Regions from separate parts of the Exiguobacterium sp. s11 genome, predicted to be linked through region 2. Evidence: riboswitches for the same ligand, from Rfam matches in the RefSeq annotation. Region 2 holds a riboswitch; each other region holds the start of a gene.

Region 1 (6,929 bases), on a different contig from region 2:
CGAATCTTCCCAGCGATCGACATTCGGAAGTCCGGTACACGGAAGGAAGAACTGTTGCTTCCGAAAGAGCAGCTTGATGCGCTTTGGGCGATTCGCCGGACGATGAACGAGTCGAACGAGTTCGTCGATACGTTCCTGCGTAAGATTCGTGATACGAAAAATAATGAAGAATTTTTCGTCGTACTTGAGAAAGAACAGAAGAAGGCGGTCCGACGCGCGCCAGCTAAACCACGTACCGTCAAGAAGGAAACGACGACAGAAAAATAACTATTGCGACGCATAAAAAAATCGTTTAGTATAGGAAGGTAACTTACTCTGGCTCAGCAAATGAACCAGGGCGGAAGGAGAGAAATCAACCATGAAACAAGGAATTCACCCTAACTACAACAAAGTAGTATTTATGGATTCAACGACTGAGTACAAATTCTTAAGCGGTTCTACTCGTTCTTCGAACGAAACGATCACTTGGGAAGATGGTAACGAGTACCCACTCATCCGTGTGGATGTGTCTTCAGACTCGCACCCATTCTACACAGGTCGTCAAAAGTTCAACGCGGCAGATGGTCGTGTCGATCGCTTCAACAAAAAATACGGCCGCAAGTAATTACTTGTTGGTTCTTAAAAAACAGCCTGCCTCCATTACGGAAGCAGGCTGTTTTTGTATAGACTGAATTGTGAACGATAAGTGAGATACGTCTTCAAGACGAACGAGAAGGCGATTCCGCCAGCAATCCCGATTAAATAGGGCATGACTTCCGGATGTGCCAAGACATAGTCCATGACTTTATGGAACGAGAGATGGCGGCCGACGAAGTAACCGGCACCTAAGAACACGCTGATCCAAATCAAGGCACCTGTATACGCATAACTCGCAAAAACGCGAAACGGCATTTTTGAGACGCCTGCAAAAAAGGCAGAGAGTTGGCGGAGACCAGGTATGTAGTAACCGATGATCAAGACCGATTTTCCGTAACGACGAAAACCGGCTTCAGCGGAAAGAATATGTTTTTCTGAGATACGCATTTTCGGTCCAACGCGGTGTAGTAGTGGCATACCGAGTTTTAATCCGAGTAAATAGCTGATCGTCATCCCGATGCAACTGCCGGCGTAAGCGGCGAGAATCGTACCGACGAGTGGTAGATTGCCTTGATGCATCCAAAATCCGGACAAAACGAGCAGGGTCTCATCAGGAACCGGCAATCCCACGATACCACCTGCGAGAAGGACGGAGAGACCAAGGGCACCATATTGGTGCAGGATGTCATGTAAGAGATGATGAATCGGGGACACCTTCTTTCGTGAGAATCTTCTTCTTCAGTGTACAGGAAATAGGGGGCAGTTGGAATGAAAGGACAAAAATTCTAGGGAAAGAAAAAATGAATTTTGATTTCCGGAAGTCAACCCTTTTTCTCGATACCGTTTCGGGCTATACTCGTTAAAGTGACTATTTTTAGAGGACGGTGTCGGACGATGATGCATGTAATAAATCAGTACGGCTGGATCGAAGTAATTTGTGGCAGTATGTTTTCCGGGAAATCGGAAGAGTTGATTCGTCGTGTCAGACGGGCGCAGTACGGCAAACTGCCCGTGCAAGTATTCAAGCCGGCAATCGACGACCGGTACCATGAAGAGCATGTCGTCTCTCACGTTGGCAACTCTGTCGTAGCGATTCCGATGGCGACGAGTCGTGATCTCTACGCGGCAGTAGCAGAAGAAACACAAATCGTTGGCATTGATGAAGTTCAATTCTTTGATGATGAGATCGTACAAGTCATCGAAGCACTCGCACAAGACGGAAAACGCGTCATTTGTGCAGGCCTTGATCAAGATTTCCGGGCAGAGCCATTCGGGAAAATGCCTGAATTACTGGCGCGTGCAGAATTCGTGACGAAGCTACAAGCCATCTGTCTTTCATGTGGGGATCCGGCTTCCCGGACACAACGTTTGATTGACGGGAAACCAGCGAACTACGATGATCCGATCATCCTAGTCGGAGCGTCGGAATCGTATGAGCCACGTTGCCGTCATTGCCATGAGGTACCTGGAAAACCGAAGCCGCTCCAATCGGTGCAGCACCAAGAAAATTAAAAAAAGACGTACCGATGATGGTCATCCTTTGATGTAGCAGCTATTTGCTTCCATATGGAAACGAATAGCTGTTTTTTTGATTCAGCCTGTTTCTTGCGAAAACTGACACGATTGTTCGATAAAGCGAATCGTCTCACGAACAATCAAATCCTGATCATGATCGAGTGTCGCAACGTGATACGAGTTCAGTAAACAGTAGCTTCGTTTATCATTTGTTCCGATGTGCTGGTGCAGATAATCCGAGCTCGAAGGTGGAACGACGTGATCGGTCGCTGAGTAAAGAATCAATGTCGGTAGAAGGATCGATCCAAGGCGTCCTTTTGTTTCATCCATTAGGCGAACAAGTTCGAACGCACAACGGCTCGGAACAAGATCATAGATGATTTCAAAGGCTGCTCGCTTAATGTCCGGTGCGCCTTCCGGTAAATACTCTGGACCGTCCTCGAACGAAAGTGATTCATAGGATGGAACGGAGAGTGCGGCATTGATCGTAATGATGCCGGCAAACGGAATCCCGTCAGCGGCGAGCGACAGCGCAAGCGTCGCACCCATCGATTGACCGATGACGAAGACTTGATCGCATGTTTCTTGTAAACGTTCATAGCCGTCTTGCAGGCTTTGCTTCCAACATCGAGCAGTCGATTGTTCGAACTCGCGGACGTTCGTTCCATGTCCACGTAAGCGCGGGGCATAGACGGTAAAACCTTCAGCAGCGAATGCCTCACCGACGTCCCGGACACTTTGCGGAGTGGCGTTAAAACCATGACAGATTAGAATGCCGATCGATCCACCTTGAAAATAAAACGCTTCAGCACCAGTCAATACAGGATAGTTCATCATTACTATTTTTCCTCCATTCATGAAAAAAACTCGTCGACGTCACTTCTTGGACGCCCACGAGTTTTTCACCGTATCATCCAAAGCCGCGCTTTGCTGGTCGGAGCACCTTACAAATTGCAGGTTGCCGTGAAGTCATAGAGCCAGGTCTCTCGTTCACTCTTGATAAATATCATATTGGAATTGTCGGAATAATCATTGAAACGATGGTAGCACGACCAAAAATGACTTGTCAAATCTTTCTTGACGAATCGTGATCCGTTCATTAAGCTAATTCATAACTTGTAAATCCATCGATATGCGCCAAATGGATTATTTTTGCAAAGTTGGTTGACTTTTAAAGTTTCGACCCGTAATGTAAAAATTAGTTTTACGACATAAGCAACAACGCAACAACACACATACGAATTTCATACCGCAATACTTATCCAGAGAGGTGGAGGGACTGGCCCTACGAAACCTCGGCAACAGACTCATTATGAGCACTGTGCCAATTCCATCAGACAGATGTCTGAGAGATGAGTGGAGTGGATTCTGCCACTGTGCGGATCCAGGTCTCTTCTTGTTTCTCAAGAAGGGACCTTTTTTGTTGAATGAAGGGGGAAAACGGAATGATTGCATTTCATCAAGTCAAAAAAACGTACGTCACGAAAGATCAGACGATTGCAGCGCTCGACGGTGTCGACCTGACGATCGAGAAAGGCGAAATCTTTGGTGTCATCGGCTTTAGCGGTGCCGGGAAAAGTTCACTGCTCCGCTGTGTCAATCTGTTAGAACGACCGACGTCAGGAACGGTGACGGTCGATGGGGAAGATTTAACGCAACTGTCTCCGAAAAAATTACGCCAAGCAAAACAACGGATTGGAATGATCTTTCAGCACTTCAATCTATTGAATGCGAACACGGTCTTTACGAACGTTGCAAAACCACTCGTTCTCGCAGGCGTCAAGAAAGATGAGATTCGCCGTCGGGTGACGGAGTTGCTCGAATTCGTCGATCTCGCGGACAAGGCGGATCATTATCCAGATCAATTGTCGGGTGGGCAGAAACAGCGCGTTGGTATCGCCCGGGCACTCGCGACGCAACCTTCCGTCCTTTTATGTGACGAAGCGACGTCAGCACTTGATCCCCAGACGACACATCATATTCTTCAGTTATTAAAACGGATCAATGCCGAGTACGGGATCACGATTCTTTTGATTACCCACGAGATGGGCGTCATCCGGGAGATTTGCGATCGTGTAGCCGTCATCGAAGCTGGGAAGCTAATCGAGTCAGGAACGGTCTTTGATGTCTTTTCAAACCCGCAGACTGAGACAGCGAAAAATTTCGTTCGCTCCGTCATGCATGACGAGATTCCAGCGTCGATTCGTCAGTTGATCGAGTCCCGGAATGCGCATCCAATCTATAAGATTCACTTCCTTGGACATCACACCGGACAACCACTCTTATCGCAAGTCGCAAAACGCTTCGACGTCGATGTCAATATCCTGCACGGTAGCATCACGGAGTTGCAGGAGACGCCGTTCGGCACATTACTCGTTGAACTGATCGGTGAGACGACAGAAGTGAAACGTGCCTTACACTACATCGATCAGGCACAGGTAACCGTTGAGGAGGTGCTCGCTGATGCTAGTTAACTACAGTGATATTTGGACAGCATTTTTGCAGACGATGACGATGGTATCCGTTTCGCTCTTGTTCTCGACCTTGATCGGCTTGCCACTCGGTATCCTGCTTGTCGTCACGCGAAAAGGAGCATTGCTTGAAAATGTCCCGCTGTTCACGTTCTTCAACAGTATCGTCAATATTTTCCGCTCGATTCCGTTCATCATCTTACTCGTCGCAATCATCCCGTTGACGCGCTTGATCGTTCAGACATCGATCGGAACAGAAGCCGCAATCGTTCCGCTCGTCTTTTACGCTGCACCGTACATGGCGCGTCTGATCGAGAGTTCTTTACTCGAAGTCGATAAAGGCGTTCTTGAAGCAGCAGAAGCGATGGGCGCGACACCGTTTCAAACGATTTTCCGCTTCCTCCTACCGGAAGCACTCGGTTCACTCATCCTGAACTTAACGATCGCGACGGTCGGCTTGATCGGGGCGTCGGCGATGGCAGGCGCCATCGGTGGTGGCGGTTTGGGTGACTTAGCAATTACTTACGGCTATCAACGGTTTGATACGAAAGTCATGATCATCACGGTCGGGATTCTCGTCATCTTAGTCCAAGGCTTACAGACGACAGGCAACATCGTCGCACGAAAAATCAGAAGACATTAATCAAGGGAGCGATTCAGTCATGAAAAAAGCAGTAGCAATTGGAGCAACACTCACGACGATTTTATTTGCCGGGTGCGCAGCATCAGGAGAAGACGAAAAGACGATCAAGCTCGGTGTCAGCGGTTCAGACACACAAGTTTGGGATTATGTCGCCAAAAAAGCAGAGAAGGAAGGCATCAAAATCGAACTCGTCAAGTTCTCCGATTATGTCCAGCCGAACATGGCACTGGCTGAGGGTGAGATCGACGCCAATGCCTTCCAGACGATTTCCTACTTCAACGCTTTCAAGAAAGAACATAACTTGAAGCTATCGCCGATTGCGACGACTGTCATCGCACCGATGGGGATCTACTCGGATAAATACAAGGATGTCAAAGATATTCCAAATGGCGGAAAAATCGCTGTTCCGAACGAAGCGACGAACATGGGACGCGCCCTCTTGTTACTGCAAGAAGCAGGTCTGATCAAGCTACCGGACGACTTCGATGGCAACGGTTCGGTCGATAAGATCGTCGAGAATCCGAAAAAGCTGAAAATCGTTCCGATCGTCGCTGGACAAACGCCACGCGTCTTACCGGACGTCGCGGCATCAATCATCAACAATGGCATCGCCGTTGACGCTGGCTTCAACCCGATCAAGGACTCGATCGTTCATGAGAACGAGACAGCAAAACCATACATCAACATCATCGCGACACGGACGGAAGACAAGAACAAAAAAGAACTGAAAAAAATCGCATCGCTGTATCAACAAAAAGATGTCGCGGCCTTCATCAAAAAAGAATACAAAGGCAGTACGATCCCGACGTTCGTTCCACTGAGCGACATCGGCGAATAATTTCAAAAGGAGAGTGGACAGTATGACGACACCAGTACGCACGACATGGGTAGAGACGATTGAACAGGATATCGAACAAAAACGGGAATCGTATCTTGAGACAAGTCACCGGATTCATGCAACGCCGGAAATCGGGAACGAGGAATTCTTTGCTTCGCGGCTCCATGCGGAACGTCTAACAGCGGAAGGTTTTACAGTAGAACTCGGCGTTGCGGGGCACGATACCGCGTTCTTCGCGAAGAAATCGAGCGACCGACCAGGCGCAACGATTGCCTTTCTTGCTGAATACGATGCGTTGCCGGGTATTGGTCACGCGTGCGGTCATAATATCATCGGCACGACGAGCGTCGCAGCGGCGATCGCGCTCAGTAAAGTGCTCGATGAAGTCGGCGGGAGTGTCGTTGTCCTTGGAACACCAGCCGAGGAAGGTGGACCGAACGGTAGTGCGAAAGGCAGTTTCGTCAAACATCAGTTACTCGAAGGAATCGATGCAGCCTTGATGGTCCATCCGTCGGGACAAACACGGATCACGGGTTCTTCCCTTGCGGTCGATCCACTCGACTTTGCCTTTACGGGTCGTCCGGCACACGCAGCGGCGTCACCGGAAGAAGGCATCAACGCCCTCGACGCTGTCATTCAACTCTTCAATGGAATCAATGCCTTACGTCAGCAGTTACCAGACGATGTCCGGATCCACGGGATCATCACGCATGGAGGCGATGCGCCGAACATCATCCCGGAATACGCAAGAGCACGTTTCTTCATCCGGGCAACGACACGGGAACGATTGAATGCCGTCACGGAAAAAGTCAAAGCCGTCGCCCAAGGCGCGGCACTCGCGACTGGGGCGACGCTCGATGTCATCGCCTTCCAAAATGAAGTCGAT
Region 2 (6,929 bases):
CCGCCTGTAATGTCGCTAACGCTTCCTTGGCACGCTGTATGTAACGGCGTTGGGATACGAAGCCAGTCATCGTTCCGTCCGTCAACAGATCGAGACAGATATTCTCAGCGACCGTCAAATACGGGACAAGCGCCACATCGACCTCTTGTTGGACGAGGTCGATTCCAATCTGTTTCGCATCACGTGGTGATGTGATGGACAACTCCTTCCCGTCGAGACGAATCGTTCCTTCGTCCGCCGTTTCCGCTCCGGATAAGACTTTCATCAACGTCGACTTACCGGCACCATTCGCACCGACAAGCGCGTGGATTTCACCGGATTTCACTTCAAACGAGACTTGTTTTAAGGCTTGCACTCCCGGAAACGCCAGTGAAATCCCGGTCATCTTCAAGTGATGATTGGTAGACGTCATTGTTTCTTATGGACGTCACGCAACCGGTCCATCCACGGTTCATTGAATTTGTCCGATGTACTCCATCCTTTGATGATCGTATCGAGATTGTACATCGTCGTATCCTGCTTCAACGCCTTCTGCTCCACGAGTTTCGCGTCGAGATCAAAGCTATCCGGTGTCTTCTCGCCAGCGATTTTCTTAGCCAGTAATCGCATGTCCGTTTGTCCAATCAAGAATGGATCCACCGCACTCGTCGAGACCCAGTTACTGCCTTTTTCACGCATCAGGTTGATATCCTGATTCGAGACATCGATCGAGATCAGCGGGATTTCTTGACGTTTATTATCCTTGAGCGATTTGTAAGCCCCTTTTGCAACTTCGTCCCATGCACCCCAAACCGCATCAATGCTTCCTTTCGGATATTTCGCGAGAATCGCATTCATCTTCGTTGCGATATCCCCTTGGACATCTTGGAAGTTTGTCGGTCCAACCGTCTCAAGCGTTTTGATCTTACCGTCTGCTTCGTACGTCTTGTAGATTTCCTGACGACGATCGAGTGGAGCAAAACCTGGTCCGAACCAGAGTTTGATGACACGGACCGGCTTTTTGTCCGTCACCTTCGTCACTTCATCGAGCGATAGCTTCGCGAGTTGATGATCGTTTTGGAACGTTTCCGTCACACCTTTTAACGTCGTTCCTTTTTTCTTCGTGACCGTATCGAACGTTACGACCTTCAGTCCTTTGTCGACCGCTGGTTTGATCATGTCATAGGCGTAGTCTTCCTTACCGTGCGAGATGATGAGCCCATCATAATCTTGCTGAATCGCTTGCGCGACCAGCTCCTTGAACTTGACGTCGTTACCTTCCGAAATGAACGTGCTGACCTTAAAGCCAAGCGCTTCGCCTTCACTTCGTGCGCCATCAAGGAATTGTTTCGTATGGTCGTCCGATGCTAGGTTGCGGATGACGGCGATCTTGACGTCCGATTGAACCCCTTTTGGTACATCCTTGACGACCTTCGTCGTCGTGGCTTCTCCATTCGCACAAGCCGTTAGTAACAGTGCCGGTGCTAGGACGGCGTAAGCTAGTTTTTTCATGACATATCTCCTTATCCGAGGGGTTGAAGCCCTGTTAATTGTTCAATCGTTTCTTCATTCGGTTGCGTGATGACACCAAGTTCGGTGATGATGCCCGTGATGAATGTGTGTGGTGTGACATCAAACGCCGGGTTGAAGACGGCGACGCCTTCCGGTGCTGTCGCAATACCTTGGACAGTCGTCACTTCTTGCGGATCACGTTCTTCGATTTCGATCGCGTCTCCGGAAACGAGCGAGAAGTCGAACGTCGAGAGCGGTGCTGCGACGTAAAACGGAATACCAAAAGCTTGAGCAAGCAATGCCAATTGGAACGTCCCGATTTTATTCGCCGTATCGCCGTTTCGTGTAATGCGGTCGGCACCGACGATAATCGCATCGATCTGTTTTTCTTTCAGCGTATGGGCGACCATGTTGTCCGTAATTAACGTGACATCGATGCCGGCACGTTGCAGCTCCCATGTCGTCAATCGTGCTCCCTGCAGTAACGGTCGCGTCTCACTCGCAAAAACGGATAATTCGATGCCGCGTTCTTTTGCGATGTAGAACGGCGCAAGTGCCGTTCCATAAGCAGCGGTCGCAATCGATCCAGCATTACAAATCGTTAGGATCCGGTCGCCTGACTGGAACAATTCCAGTGCATGAATCCCGATTTGACGTGACGTCTGCGCATCCTGGTCGTATAAGGCGACCGTCCGTTTTTCCAACCGTTCGCGAATCTCTTCTACCGAAGTCCCGTCTTGAATGATTGGATTCAGCTGATTGAGTACATTTCGCAAATTGACGGCCGTCGGTCGTGTCGCGAGTAACGTCGCTGATGTCTCAAGCAAGGCTTGCTTGTAGACCGGAAGCGCCGCTTCAAACCGGTATGCTTCTTGAACGAGCACGAATCCCCCAAATAAACTGATCGCAGGTGCGCCCCGAACGCGCAGTTGTTTAATCGCCTCAACGGCTTGCGCGAGATCAGCAATGACTTCATAGTGCTCTTCCTGCGGTAGACGTGTCTGATCGAGAATCGTCAAGACACGGTCTTCGTAACGGATACTTTGAACGAATGTAGTCATCGGCTAAGTTCCTCCGTTACGTCAAAGTTTCGTAAATCATCGAATGTCCGGCATTCTGTACGGCGTTTGATTAACGCCGCTCCTAGACGGAGCGCGTGACGTTTCCGCTCTAAGCGTTCCGTCGTTGAATCAATTGATTCTAAATCAGCGACCGGTGCAAGACCAATCGTCCGCCGAATCAATTCGCAACCGGCAAAGCCAAGGGCATCCTGCAAGATCGTGCTCAGTACATCATCGACGAGTCCTGATGCCTGGAATGGTTCGACGGCTTCCCGTTCCCATAACGCACGGAACGTTGAAGCGAACGTCAGCCAGAACGTATCGATATCCTTGATTCGGGCGTCACGTCGTGTAGGGTAATCCGGATATGCTGCGAAGAATAGATGCGCAATGAACTGCCCGACATCAAATCCGAATGGACCATAAAAGGCGAATTCTGGATCGATGACTTTCGTTTCCGTCGCCGAGGCGAAGATGCTTCCTGTATGTAGATCGCCGTGCAGCAATGCATCTCCTTTCGTGATGAAGAGCGCTTCGAGTTTTGCGACTTCGCGTTTCAACTCATCGTCTGCCCATAGACGTGCCACCTCTTCTTCGAGTCCGGCTTCAATCTCGTTCGTCTCCGCGTCATGAAATGGATCCGTGAAGATTAATTTTTCCGTGATGTCGCACAAGTCTGGATTGTAGTACGTTCGGGCGACACGTTTCTTTTCAACCGGACCAAGCGCAAAGTCCGATGTATGGAATAACGTCCGAGCGAGATAAGAACCGATATGTTCCGCAAGCAACGGATACTGTTCACCTGCGAGTAAACCGCTTCGAACGATCGTCAAATGCGAAAGATCTTCCATGACTGTATACGCTTCTTCGTGACTAGCATGAAAAACACGTGGTACGAACGGCACGGCATGCCGTGCGAATTCGCGGAGTGCGGATTGCTCGATCCACGCCCGCTCGAGCGATAACGGCCAGCTCTCACCGACGACCTTCGCATATGGTAATGCTTGTTTTAGAATCAAGCGATGTTCGCCTTCTCGAATCCGAAAGACAAGGTTAAGATTCCCGTCGCCAATCTCTTCTGCTTCGACGGTTCCGTCGCCGATCAGTCCTAATGTCCGAACACGATCAATCGCGTCCTGTTCCGTGAATGCTTTGTATGTCATCTCAGTTTCCCCCTATGTGATACACGAAAAAGCGCCTCTTTTCGTCATCGAAAAGAGGCGCACAAAAGTCACTGCGTCCTCTTATCTCTCAGACGAAACGTCTGTTGGATGTAGCACCGTGCCTAGTGGTCGGTTGCTGCGGCGTCATCGGGCCAATTCCCTCTGCCAACTCGCGATAAGAGTCGTATGTAGTTGTCGTGTGTGATATTGATTTGAATCTTACGCAATCGACTTCCTCGCTGTCAAATCGAAATCAAGCAGAAACGGACATCATTTTTAAGTCATCTATAGAAAGAGTATTTTCAAAAAAATAAATTTTCTAAAAATAGTTTGACAAGTCACGATTCTCATGTAAAAATTGCAATTAGATTTCACAATTTCATCCAAATTCTTATCAAGAGCAGACGGAGGGACAAGCCCTACGATGTCGCAGCAACCGACCTTTTGGCACGGTGCTAATTCTTGCAGCTACTAAGCTGACAGATAAGAGTCCACGTTCGAATCATTCATGGTCTCTTGTCGCTGACGAGAGACCATTTTTTTGTTGAAGGAGGAAAGACATGGCTTATATCACTGCTACTTATCAATTGGCTGCCCGTGATCGACTCGAGCAGCGCGCTGAACAACTCGCGCTTGGTCTGACAGTCGGTTCTTGGACGGAACTGAATCATCTCGAACAACAACAACTCGCCTCGTTCAAAGGGGAAGTCGTACATACCGAAGAGCGCGATGGCAAAGGATATATCACGATTCGTTACCCGGAACATAACGTATCGCGCGACTTTTCTGCGATTCTGACGACCGTCTTCGGGAAACTCTCACTCGACGGTGAAATCAAATTAACGGAATTGCTACTACCCGATACATTTACGTCGGACTTTCCAGGTGCGAAATTCGGGATCGAAGGGGTCCGTTCCTTGATCGGTGTCGAAGATCGCCCATTGTTAATGAGCATCTTCAAAGGAGTCATCGGACGCGATTTATCGTTCCTTCGTGATCAACTCGAAGGACAACTCGCTGGTGGGATTGATCTCGTCAAAGACGATGAGATCCTATACGACAATCCGTTGACACCGACGATTGACCGGGCACGAATCGGACGTGAGGTCATCGATGCTCACTTCCACCGGACCGGTAAACGTGCGTTATATGCGATCACACTCAGTGGTCCCGTCTTTACGCTCAAGGATCAAGCCAAGCGATTGATTGATGCTGGAGCGACTGCTTTCTTGCTGAATACCTTCACATACGGACTCGACGTCTTACGCGAACTGGCAAGTGATCCGGAAATCAACGTTCCGATTTTCAATCATCCGGCATATAGCGGTGCGTTGATCGCTAGCCCGAATCACGGAGTCGCAGCTCCTGTCTTACTCGGCACATTACCGCGCGCTGCTGGAGCAGACTTGACGCTATTCCCGTCTCCTTACGGCAATGTCGCTTTGCCAAAGGATGTCGCCCGTGGCATCGCGGTCGAAGCGACCCGTCTCGGGCAGACGAAATCGATCTTCCCGGTTCCTTCAGCCGGTATTCATCCTGGACTCGTCGCTCAACTCGTACGGGACTTCGGGATCGATTCCGTCATCAACGCCGGTGGCGGCGTACATGGTCATCCGCAAGGTGCTGCGGCTGGCGTCATTGCTTTCCGTCAGGCACTCGATGCGGCACTCGCAAATGAATCCCTATCGACGGCAGCATCGCGTCATGAAGAATTACGAATTGCCCTCGACGCTTGGGGGATCAAGTCATGACCGTACGGATTCTTTGTGACTTCGACGGGACGGTGACGACACAGGATAACATCATCGCACTCATGCAGGCATTTGCGCCAGCGAGTGACTTCGAACCGTTGAAACACGGCGTACTCGACCGGACGTTATCGATCCAGAGTGGTGTCGGGCAAATGTTCTCACTTCTGCCGTCTGACGGAAAAACAGCCTATCTTGACTTTTTGTTGGAGCGTGCGGTCATTCGCGACGGATTTTCGGAGTTACTGCAGTACAGTCGTCGTCAAGGCATCGATTTTTCGATCGTCAGCGGTGGAATGGACTTTTTCGTCGAACCGATCTTAGCGCCCTTCCTCGACCAAGAACAGATTTACTGTAACGTCGCTGATTTCAGTGGTCCATTCGTCCATATCGATTGGCCAAACGCCTGCGATGCCCATTGTACGAACGGGTGCGGCTGTTGTAAAACGTCCGTTGCCCGGACACTACGTAAAGACGGTGACGTCATCATCGTCATCGGCGACTCGGTGACGGACTTCGAACTCGCAAAACAAGCGGATCGTGTCTATGCCCGTGATTATCTGATCACGTTGTGTGAAGAGAACGATATCGCCTATACACCGTTTGAGACGTTCCACGATATCGTTCATGATTTAACACGAGCGGAGGTGACAACATGACATTCATGCGACGCTATGAAGAATTACGCGCCATCAAACAAGAGCTTGCGGCGCGCGATTGGTTCCCTGGTACGAGTGGCAATCTCGCCATTCGGACATCCGGTGTCCCGGTTGAATTCCTTGTGACGGCAAGCGGAAAAGATAAACGGCAGACGACTCCTGACGACTTCGTTCATGTCGATGCGACCGGTCAATTGATCGGTGAGCAATCCGGGCGTCCTTCTGCTGAGACATTACTTCATGTCGAAGTGTTCAATCAAACGGACGCCGGTTGTTCCCTGCATGTCCATACGATTGCGAACAATGTGATTTCGGAACTCTATGGCGATCAAGGCAGTATCACCTTTTCCGGTCAAGAAATCATCAAGGCACTCGGACACTGGGAAGAGGATGCGACGGTCACGGTACCGATCATTCCGAATCATGCGGACATTCCGACGCTTGCCGCTGCTTTTGCACCTCATGTCACAGCAGACAGTGGTGCCGTCCTGATCCGCAATCACGGGATCACGGTCTGGGCACCGACCGCCTTTGAAGCAAAGAAACACCTCGAAGCCTTCGAGTTTTTATTCAATTACACGTTGACGTTGCAATCATGCCGTCAATCCATTCATTAAAAGGAGGAATCATCTCATGGCAACAGTCTTATTCCAAGAAACAAACACACGGTATACGGATCAAACGGAAGTCGCTGACTTCCTCGCGTCACGCGGCGTTCTTTACGAACAGTGGGACGTTTCGAAACTTCCAGCGCCTCTCGTTGAAAACTTCACACTGACGGATGCAGACAAACAAACGATTCTCGAT
Region 3 (6,929 bases), on a different contig from region 2:
CTGTTCTACATAGTTGGAAAGACGCGGGCTTTACGTTAGCACTCGATGATTTTGTGACGGATTTACTCCGACAGCATGGAGCGGAATTGTTTGAGTTGATCGATTTAATTAAAATCGACATCGAGACGATTTCCCCTCGCGAGCAAAGTGCTATCCTCCATATTGTTCGTCGCAATTATCCTCATATCCGAATGTTGGCTGAGCGTGTCGAAACGCACGAAGATCATACACGGTGTCTTGACATGGGATATGACTGGTTTCAGGGATATTTTTATGCTAAACCGATGTTGATGAAAGGAAAGGCGGTCCCACCGCAACTACCGGTTTTGTTAAAAATGTTGAAATGGCTCGATACGGATGAAAAGTACGATGAGGTCGTTGATGAGATTGAAGCGAATCCCTATATTAGTATTCAAGTGTTACAGCTGATCAATTCTCCAGGAATGGGTTTACGCAATACCGTCAGTTCCGTTCGTCAAGCGATTTCACTGCTTGGCTTTTCGCAACTCAAAAGTTGGATTTCGTTGATTGTTTTACGTGAGATGAAGCTTGCTAGTCCTTATGAGTGGTCAAATGAGTTATTACGGTCCTCTTTACACTGTGCGAAGCTCTGTGAACTCTTTGCTACCGAAACCCGAACACTACAACCGGAGAGTGCTTACATGATTGGCTTGTTATCGCACATCGATGCGTTATTATCTGTTGATATTGACGATATCATCGATCAATTGCCACTCGAAGATTCTCTGAAGATTGTTCTACAAGGAAAGGATCATCCGTTTCGGGATTGTTTAGTGCTTGCGATTAGTGCAGATCGAGGTGATTTTGATCAGTTTGAACTGCTGAGTCAGCGTTTAAATGTATCACTTCCGCGAGCCTATGCATTACTGACGGAAAGTCAAGAGTGGCTCATGCAGCGAGAAAAACATATTCAAGAAGAGTCAGACTCGATCATATAACTAAAAAAGAGTTTGAAGACTTTTTTCTAGACATAAGACGACGTGTAATCATTCTCTTAACTGAGTAGGATTACACGTTTTTATTCGTCTCGAATCGCCTAATAGGAAGAATTTCTAAGGATTAAGGAGTAACTAAAAAATCTGAGTCCGTGAAGACCGGACTCAGATTTTTTAGTTACTTGATGTAAATTCGGTGTCTATCTTTTTGATGCAAGTCAGAAAACTCTACTTTATAGGCGCGGACCAGCTGACTTGATCGCATCCGTCGCACTCTCGAAACGAAGGAAATTGTTCTGGAATTTCTCAGCAAGCGAACGCGCTTGTGTGTCGTATTCGTCCGGATTCGACCAGACGCGTACCGGGTTGAGTAACTCACTTGGAACACCAGGAACTTCGAGCGGCATATGAAGTCCAAAGATCGGGTGTTCTTCTGTTGGAATCGTTGCAAGTGTGCCGTTAACGGCAGCGTTGACCATCGTCCGTGTATAAGATAGCTTCATGCGGCTACCTGTTCCGTAAGCACCGCCTGTCCAGCCCGTGTTGACGAGATAAACGGTAACACCATGACGATCAATCAATTCGCCGAGCATCGTCGCATACTTTTCAGGCATCAGTGGAAGGAATGGTGAACCGAAGCACGTCGAGAAGGTCGCTTCTGGTTCCGTGACCCCACGTTCTGTTCCAGCGAGTTTTGATGTATATCCTGATAGGAAGTGATACATCGCTTGTTCTTTCGTCAATTTGCTGATCGGAGGCAAGACGCCGTACGCATCAGCTGTCAAGAAGACAATCGTCTTCGGATGACCAGCGCGTGACGGAACAGCGATGTTATCGATTGCCGTAATCGGATAAGCAGCACGCGTATTTTCCGTCAACGATGTATCATCGTAATCAGGATGACGGGCTTCGTCGAGTACGACGTTCTCAAGGACGGTTCCGAAACGGATCGCGTCAAAGATTTGCGGTTCTTTTTCACGCGATAGATTGACCGTCTTCGCGTAACATCCGCCTTCGATGTTGAAGACACCATCGTGCGACCAACCATGCTCATCGTCACCGATCAATTGACGGCTATCATCGGCTGAAAGGGTGGTCTTACCAGTACCAGATAGACCGAAGAACAAGGCGACGTCGCCTTCGTGTCCGACGTTTGCCGAGCAGTGCATCGAAAGGACGTTTTCTTGTGGTAAGAGGTAGTTCATGACGGAAAAGATCGACTTTTTGATTTCTCCAGCGTATTCCGTTCCACCAATCAAGACGATTCGGTGTTCGAACGACATCGCGATGAACGTCTCGGAGTTCGTTCCGTCAACGGTAGGATCTGCTTTGAAATGTGGCGCGTAGACGACCGTGAACGGTTCGAAGGCAGCCACTTCAGGATACTCGCGTAAAAAGAGTTGTTTGGCAAACAGGTTATGCCAAGCATATTGTGTGAGCACACGGACCGGAAGGGTGAAGTGCGTATCTGCTCCAGCAGCAGCTTCTGTGTAGTAAAGATGATCAGCTTCGTTCATGTAACGAAGAACCTTTTGCAACAATTGTTCAAATTTGTCTCCATCCATTGGTTGGTTGACATGACCCCAATCAATGTGAGACTCGCAGGAAGAATCACGGACGATGAACTTATCTTTTGGTGAACGACCTGTAAATTTCCCCGTTTCTACAGATAATGCGCCGTTCTCAGCAAGGACACCTTCTTCGTTTCGAATCGCATGTTCGACAAGTTCAGCAACAGATAGTTGTTTGAACACATGCTCTTTCTTGAGTAGTTCTTCGATATTCAGGACCGTCATCGGCATCCTGACCCCACCTTTCCCCTACGTTGGTTTTGGCTCACTGTATTTAGTATGACACATTTATTATATATGACATACTAAAGAGAGAGCAATCATTTTCTAGTGCTGATTTCTATTTATCTGGAAACGCTTTCAGCATTAACAGTTTAACATCTCTTTCAAAAAGTTTCGACTAGAATTTGAAACCTTGCTTGACAGAGTAGTTACAACTTTATATCATGTAATTCGTAACGGATACTCTTATTCTGAGCAGGTGGAGGGAACAAGGCCCGAAGAAACCCGGCAACCGTCCTACATTAATTCACATATTAATGAGGGAAAAGGTGCTCTCCTGAAGCGAAGTAAACACTTCGAACGATAAGAGGGTAAAGGAAGAACGCACAACCTTTCCCTGACCATTTTTTGGACTTGGAAAGGTTTTTTTCATTTTACCGTCCCACTCAACTAGGGGAAATGAGTACACCGTCAAATTCTTTTTTGGGAGGGTCATACATGACAAACCTTAATCGCCGACTATTCACGTCGGAGTCAGTCACTGAAGGTCATCCAGATAAAATCTGTGACCAAATTTCGGATTCAATTCTTGATGCAATCCTCGCAGCGGATCCAAACGCGCGTGTTGCGGCAGAAACTTCTGTTACAACAGGTCTCGTTCTCGTTGCAGGTGAGATCACGACATCCACTTACGTCGACATTCCAAAAGTCGTTCGTGAAACGATTCGTGAGATCGGTTATACACGCGCGAAATACGGTTTCGACGCGGACACATGTGCTGTATTGACATCAATCGATGAGCAATCAGCAGACATCGCTCTTGGTGTAGACCAAGCGCTTGAAGCACGTGAAGGTAGCATGTCTGATGCAGAAATTGATGCAATCGGTGCAGGAGACCAAGGTCTCATGTTCGGTTACGCAACGAAAGAAACACCAGAACTCATGCCACTTCCAATCTCGCTTTCACACCGTCTCGCACGCCGTTTGGCAGAAGTGCGTAAAAACGGTCAACTCGACTACCTTCGTCCGGACGGAAAAACACAAGTCACGGTCGAATACAACGAGAACAACGAGCCGGTTCGTGTCGATACGATCGTCATCTCGACACAACACGCGGAAGAAGTTACGCTTGAGCAAATTCAAGCTGACTTGAAAGAACACGTCATCACACCGGTCATCCCGGCTGAATACATCGACGCAGCAACGAAATTCTTCATCAATCCAACTGGTCGTTTCGTCATCGGCGGACCACAAGGAGATGCTGGATTGACGGGTCGTAAGATCATCGTTGATACGTATGGTGGATACGCACGCCATGGCGGTGGAGCATTCTCTGGTAAAGATCCAACAAAAGTCGACCGTTCAGCTGCATACGCAGCACGTTACGTCGCGAAGAACCTCGTTGCTGCAGGTCTTGCAGACAAAGCAGAAGTTCAACTCGCGTACGCAATCGGTGTCGCGCACCCGGTATCAATCGCGGTTGATACATTCGGTACAGGAAAACTTCCTGAAGCACAACTCGTCGAATTGGTTGCTGAAAACTTCGATCTTCGTCCGGCTGGAATCATCAACATGCTTGATCTCCGTCGTCCGATCTATCGTCAAACAGCTGCATACGGTCACTTCGGTCGTACAGATGTTGAGCTTCCATGGGAGCAAACAGATAAAGCAGCAGTTCTTGAAGAACAGGCAAAACGTTTCGCATAATCAAAAAGTCCGAGAACCCTACGCGGGTTTTCGGACTTTTTTGTTTACGTGGAACTTTGCAGGAAACGAATGTTTTTTCTAGAAGAGGGTAAAAGTACATGAGTCGATTCGTATGAATACAAAGGGGGGTTCCGATTATGGAAATACGCGAAGCTATTCCAGCCGATGCAGGACGTATTCATGACATTGCCGTCACATCCTGGTTGGATACGTACGCAGAAATCTATTCCGAGCGCTCGAAAGCGCATTTCGTGCAGGAAGCGTATCCGCAAGAGGAGGTTGTTCGTGCGATTCGGACGGCAGAAGAAGCACGGGGAGAGTATTTTTATGTCGGAATCATCGATGAGGAAATCGTCGGTTTCATTCATGCTGTTGATGTTGAGGGAACGTGGGAAATCATTCGTCTGTACGTCTTACCGAAATATCAGCAAAACGGAATCGGACGACGATTGATCCGTGAACTCGAACGACAAGGAGCCGTCCCACTCGAAGTATATGTGGAGGCACGTAACTATAAAGCGCGTCAGTTCTTGACCTCATTCGGTTTTGAAGAACTCAGTGAGATGACGGAAGAAGTCTTTGGGCAAGTAGAATCTGTCATTCGCCTTCGCCATGTCGCCTCGTGAAATCCGTCTTGGGACGGTTTTGTGTGCGTTTGAAATAAGGTATCGTAAATAGGAAGTATGAAGTGAAGAGGTGAGTTTGTGGTTGAACAACCAACAGGAATCATCGTATTAGTCTATCCGTTACAACTGCGTGCCCGTCCGAGTGAAGCTTTGATTCGGGTACTCGAACGAGAGTATGAAGTATTGCTCGTCGACGCCCCACGTCGTATCTCGTTTGAAGAACATGGTCAACTGTTAAAAGAAGCATTACGTGAAGCCGGGAAACGCAAGCTACCGATTCATATCGTCGCCTGTAGCATGGGCGCACTCGTCGTCAATCGTCTGTTGCAAGAATATGAATTACCGGTAGCAAGCCTTGCATTCATTTCACCGTTGTTTGATTGGCACCCTTCGAAACAACTCGGAGGCGTCAAACAAGTCTTCGCAAGTGCGTTCGATCGTTTCCGGCCCGATGCGCCACTCGGTACGTTGCCGTTTGGTCAAAGTACGGAAGATACCGTTCGCATCGGTGAACTGACCTATGCACAGTACCGGGAAATCGAAGAAGAGATCGTCGTACATGACGAAGAACGAAAAAAACTGCCGCGTGTGAACTTGGCTTGTTTTTATGCACCGGACGATCAGTTCGCAGACGTCAAGCTGACACTTGAAGTATGCCGGAAAATGGGTGGCGATCAGATTTACTTACAACGTCTACACGGTTTTCCGCATTTTAGTTTCGAACGGTTGAACACACGGTTTGCAGAAAAATTAATGTTGTTCTTTAAGCTTGTTGAAGAATGAAATAACAAAAGTGATGCCTCTAAAAAAGGGGCATCACTTTTTTGTGCCCATCATCCGCGTACTTTTTTCTCGATCGCGATGATGAACGGGGGATGATTTTGTTGGTTCAAGAAGCGATACTGGAGAACGGCATAATCTTGCTGATCAAGGGCTGTGACGTAATCGAGGACAGCGTCACGTTCTCGTTTTCCTTCCAAGTGACCGTGATAGACGACGAGGACGACAAGACCGCCGGGAGCGAGGACCGGGAGGAGGGCATCGAGTGCTTCAAGCGTCTCTTCTCCGGTCGTCGTGATTGATTTGTCGCTTCCAGGCAGGTATCCGAGATTGAAGACACCAGCGCGGACAGGACGTTGTTCGTCCGAAAGACGGGCACCGACATGGATGTGGCTTTCATGGTAAAGGTCGACGCGTGCTAACATTCCGGCTTCGTCGAGACGTCGCGTCGACTCCTCAATGGCTTGTGCCTGGACGTCGAACGCAAGAACCCTTCCTTCTGGACCGACACGTTCTGCTAAAAACTGTGTATCATGTCCATTTCCGGCAGTCATATCGACGACGCAGTCTCCGGGCTCGATAACGGACTCGAGTAATTGTTTCGTATAAGGTAATACACGGGCAAGTGACATGGCATAGACTCCTGTTCCTATAGTCTGTTTTTCTAGTAATGGTTCAGTATGTGCAAGATTCTTTCTGCATTATATCATTTTTTGATTCGTTGACGAAAAGCGAAGTAGCTTGACAGTTAGGGGACGGATTGCGTAAAGTGGCAAGGTTGAGAATGAAATAGGAGGACCACAGGTATGCCAAAATTACCAAAAGCGGTCTGGATCCTCGTCCTTGCGATGGCCATCAATACGACGGGATCCTCTTTTTTATGGCCGTTTAATACATTATATATTCATGAATATTTAGGAGAGTCGATGACAAAAGCAGGGATGGCATTGTTCGTCAACTCTGCCTTAGCAATCGTCGGAAACTACTTAGGTGGAAAAGCGTTTGACCGTCTCGGTGGCAAGAAGACGCTTGTCATCAGTGTCATCGGACTTGTCCTGTCTTCCGTT

The links. A riboswitch is a leader RNA that binds a small molecule or an ion and turns the genes downstream of it on or off. The one in region 2 is predicted to bind S-adenosylmethionine.
Positions count from the first base shown of each region.
Region 1: another riboswitch for S-adenosylmethionine. It lies ahead of KNQ12_RS07255 (methionine ABC transporter ATP-binding protein); the one in region 2 lies ahead of KNQ12_RS11080 (2,3-diketo-5-methylthiopentyl-1-phosphate enolase).
Region 3: another riboswitch for S-adenosylmethionine. It lies ahead of metK (methionine adenosyltransferase); the one in region 2 lies ahead of KNQ12_RS11080 (2,3-diketo-5-methylthiopentyl-1-phosphate enolase).

Region 1 covers NZ_JACSNF010000001.1:1,386,735-1,393,663, reverse strand. The annotation lists gene rho (transcription termination factor Rho) at 1-267, shown strand, start outside; gene KNQ12_RS07275 (type B 50S ribosomal protein L31) at 359-604, shown strand; gene KNQ12_RS07270 (DedA family protein) at 640-1,290, opposite strand; gene KNQ12_RS07265 (thymidine kinase) at 1,474-2,088, shown strand; gene KNQ12_RS07260 (alpha/beta hydrolase) at 2,170-2,928, opposite strand; SAM riboswitch class I at 2,996-3,097, opposite strand; SAM riboswitch class I at 3,347-3,450, shown strand; gene KNQ12_RS07255 (methionine ABC transporter ATP-binding protein) at 3,537-4,565, shown strand; gene KNQ12_RS07250 (methionine ABC transporter permease) at 4,555-5,205, shown strand; gene KNQ12_RS07245 (MetQ/NlpA family ABC transporter substrate-binding protein) at 5,225-6,043, shown strand; gene KNQ12_RS07240 (M20 family metallopeptidase) at 6,066-6,929, shown strand, end outside.
Region 2 covers NZ_JACSNF010000003.1:12,267-19,195, forward strand. The annotation lists gene KNQ12_RS11060 (sugar ABC transporter ATP-binding protein) at 1-412, opposite strand, end outside; gene KNQ12_RS11065 (sugar ABC transporter substrate-binding protein) at 409-1,491, opposite strand; gene mtnA (S-methyl-5-thioribose-1-phosphate isomerase) at 1,503-2,552, opposite strand; gene mtnK (S-methyl-5-thioribose kinase) at 2,549-3,715, opposite strand; SAM riboswitch class I at 3,794-3,897, opposite strand; SAM riboswitch class I at 4,104-4,205, shown strand; gene KNQ12_RS11080 (2,3-diketo-5-methylthiopentyl-1-phosphate enolase) at 4,276-5,466, shown strand; gene KNQ12_RS11085 (2-hydroxy-3-keto-5-methylthiopentenyl-1-phosphate phosphatase) at 5,463-6,122, shown strand; gene KNQ12_RS11090 (methylthioribulose 1-phosphate dehydratase) at 6,119-6,739, shown strand; gene KNQ12_RS11095 (1,2-dihydroxy-3-keto-5-methylthiopentene dioxygenase) at 6,756-6,929, shown strand, end outside.
Region 3 covers NZ_JACSNF010000001.1:941,568-948,496, reverse strand. The annotation lists gene KNQ12_RS05140 (EAL and HDOD domain-containing protein) at 1-959, shown strand, start outside; gene pckA (phosphoenolpyruvate carboxykinase (ATP)) at 1,190-2,758, opposite strand; SAM riboswitch class I at 2,993-3,119, shown strand; gene metK (methionine adenosyltransferase) at 3,248-4,456, shown strand; gene KNQ12_RS05125 (GNAT family N-acetyltransferase) at 4,594-5,082, shown strand; gene KNQ12_RS05120 (serine aminopeptidase domain-containing protein) at 5,161-5,865, shown strand; gene mnmM (tRNA 5-(aminomethyl)-2-thiouridylate-methyltransferase MnmM) at 5,916-6,515, opposite strand; gene KNQ12_RS05110 (MDR family MFS transporter) at 6,669-6,929, shown strand, end outside.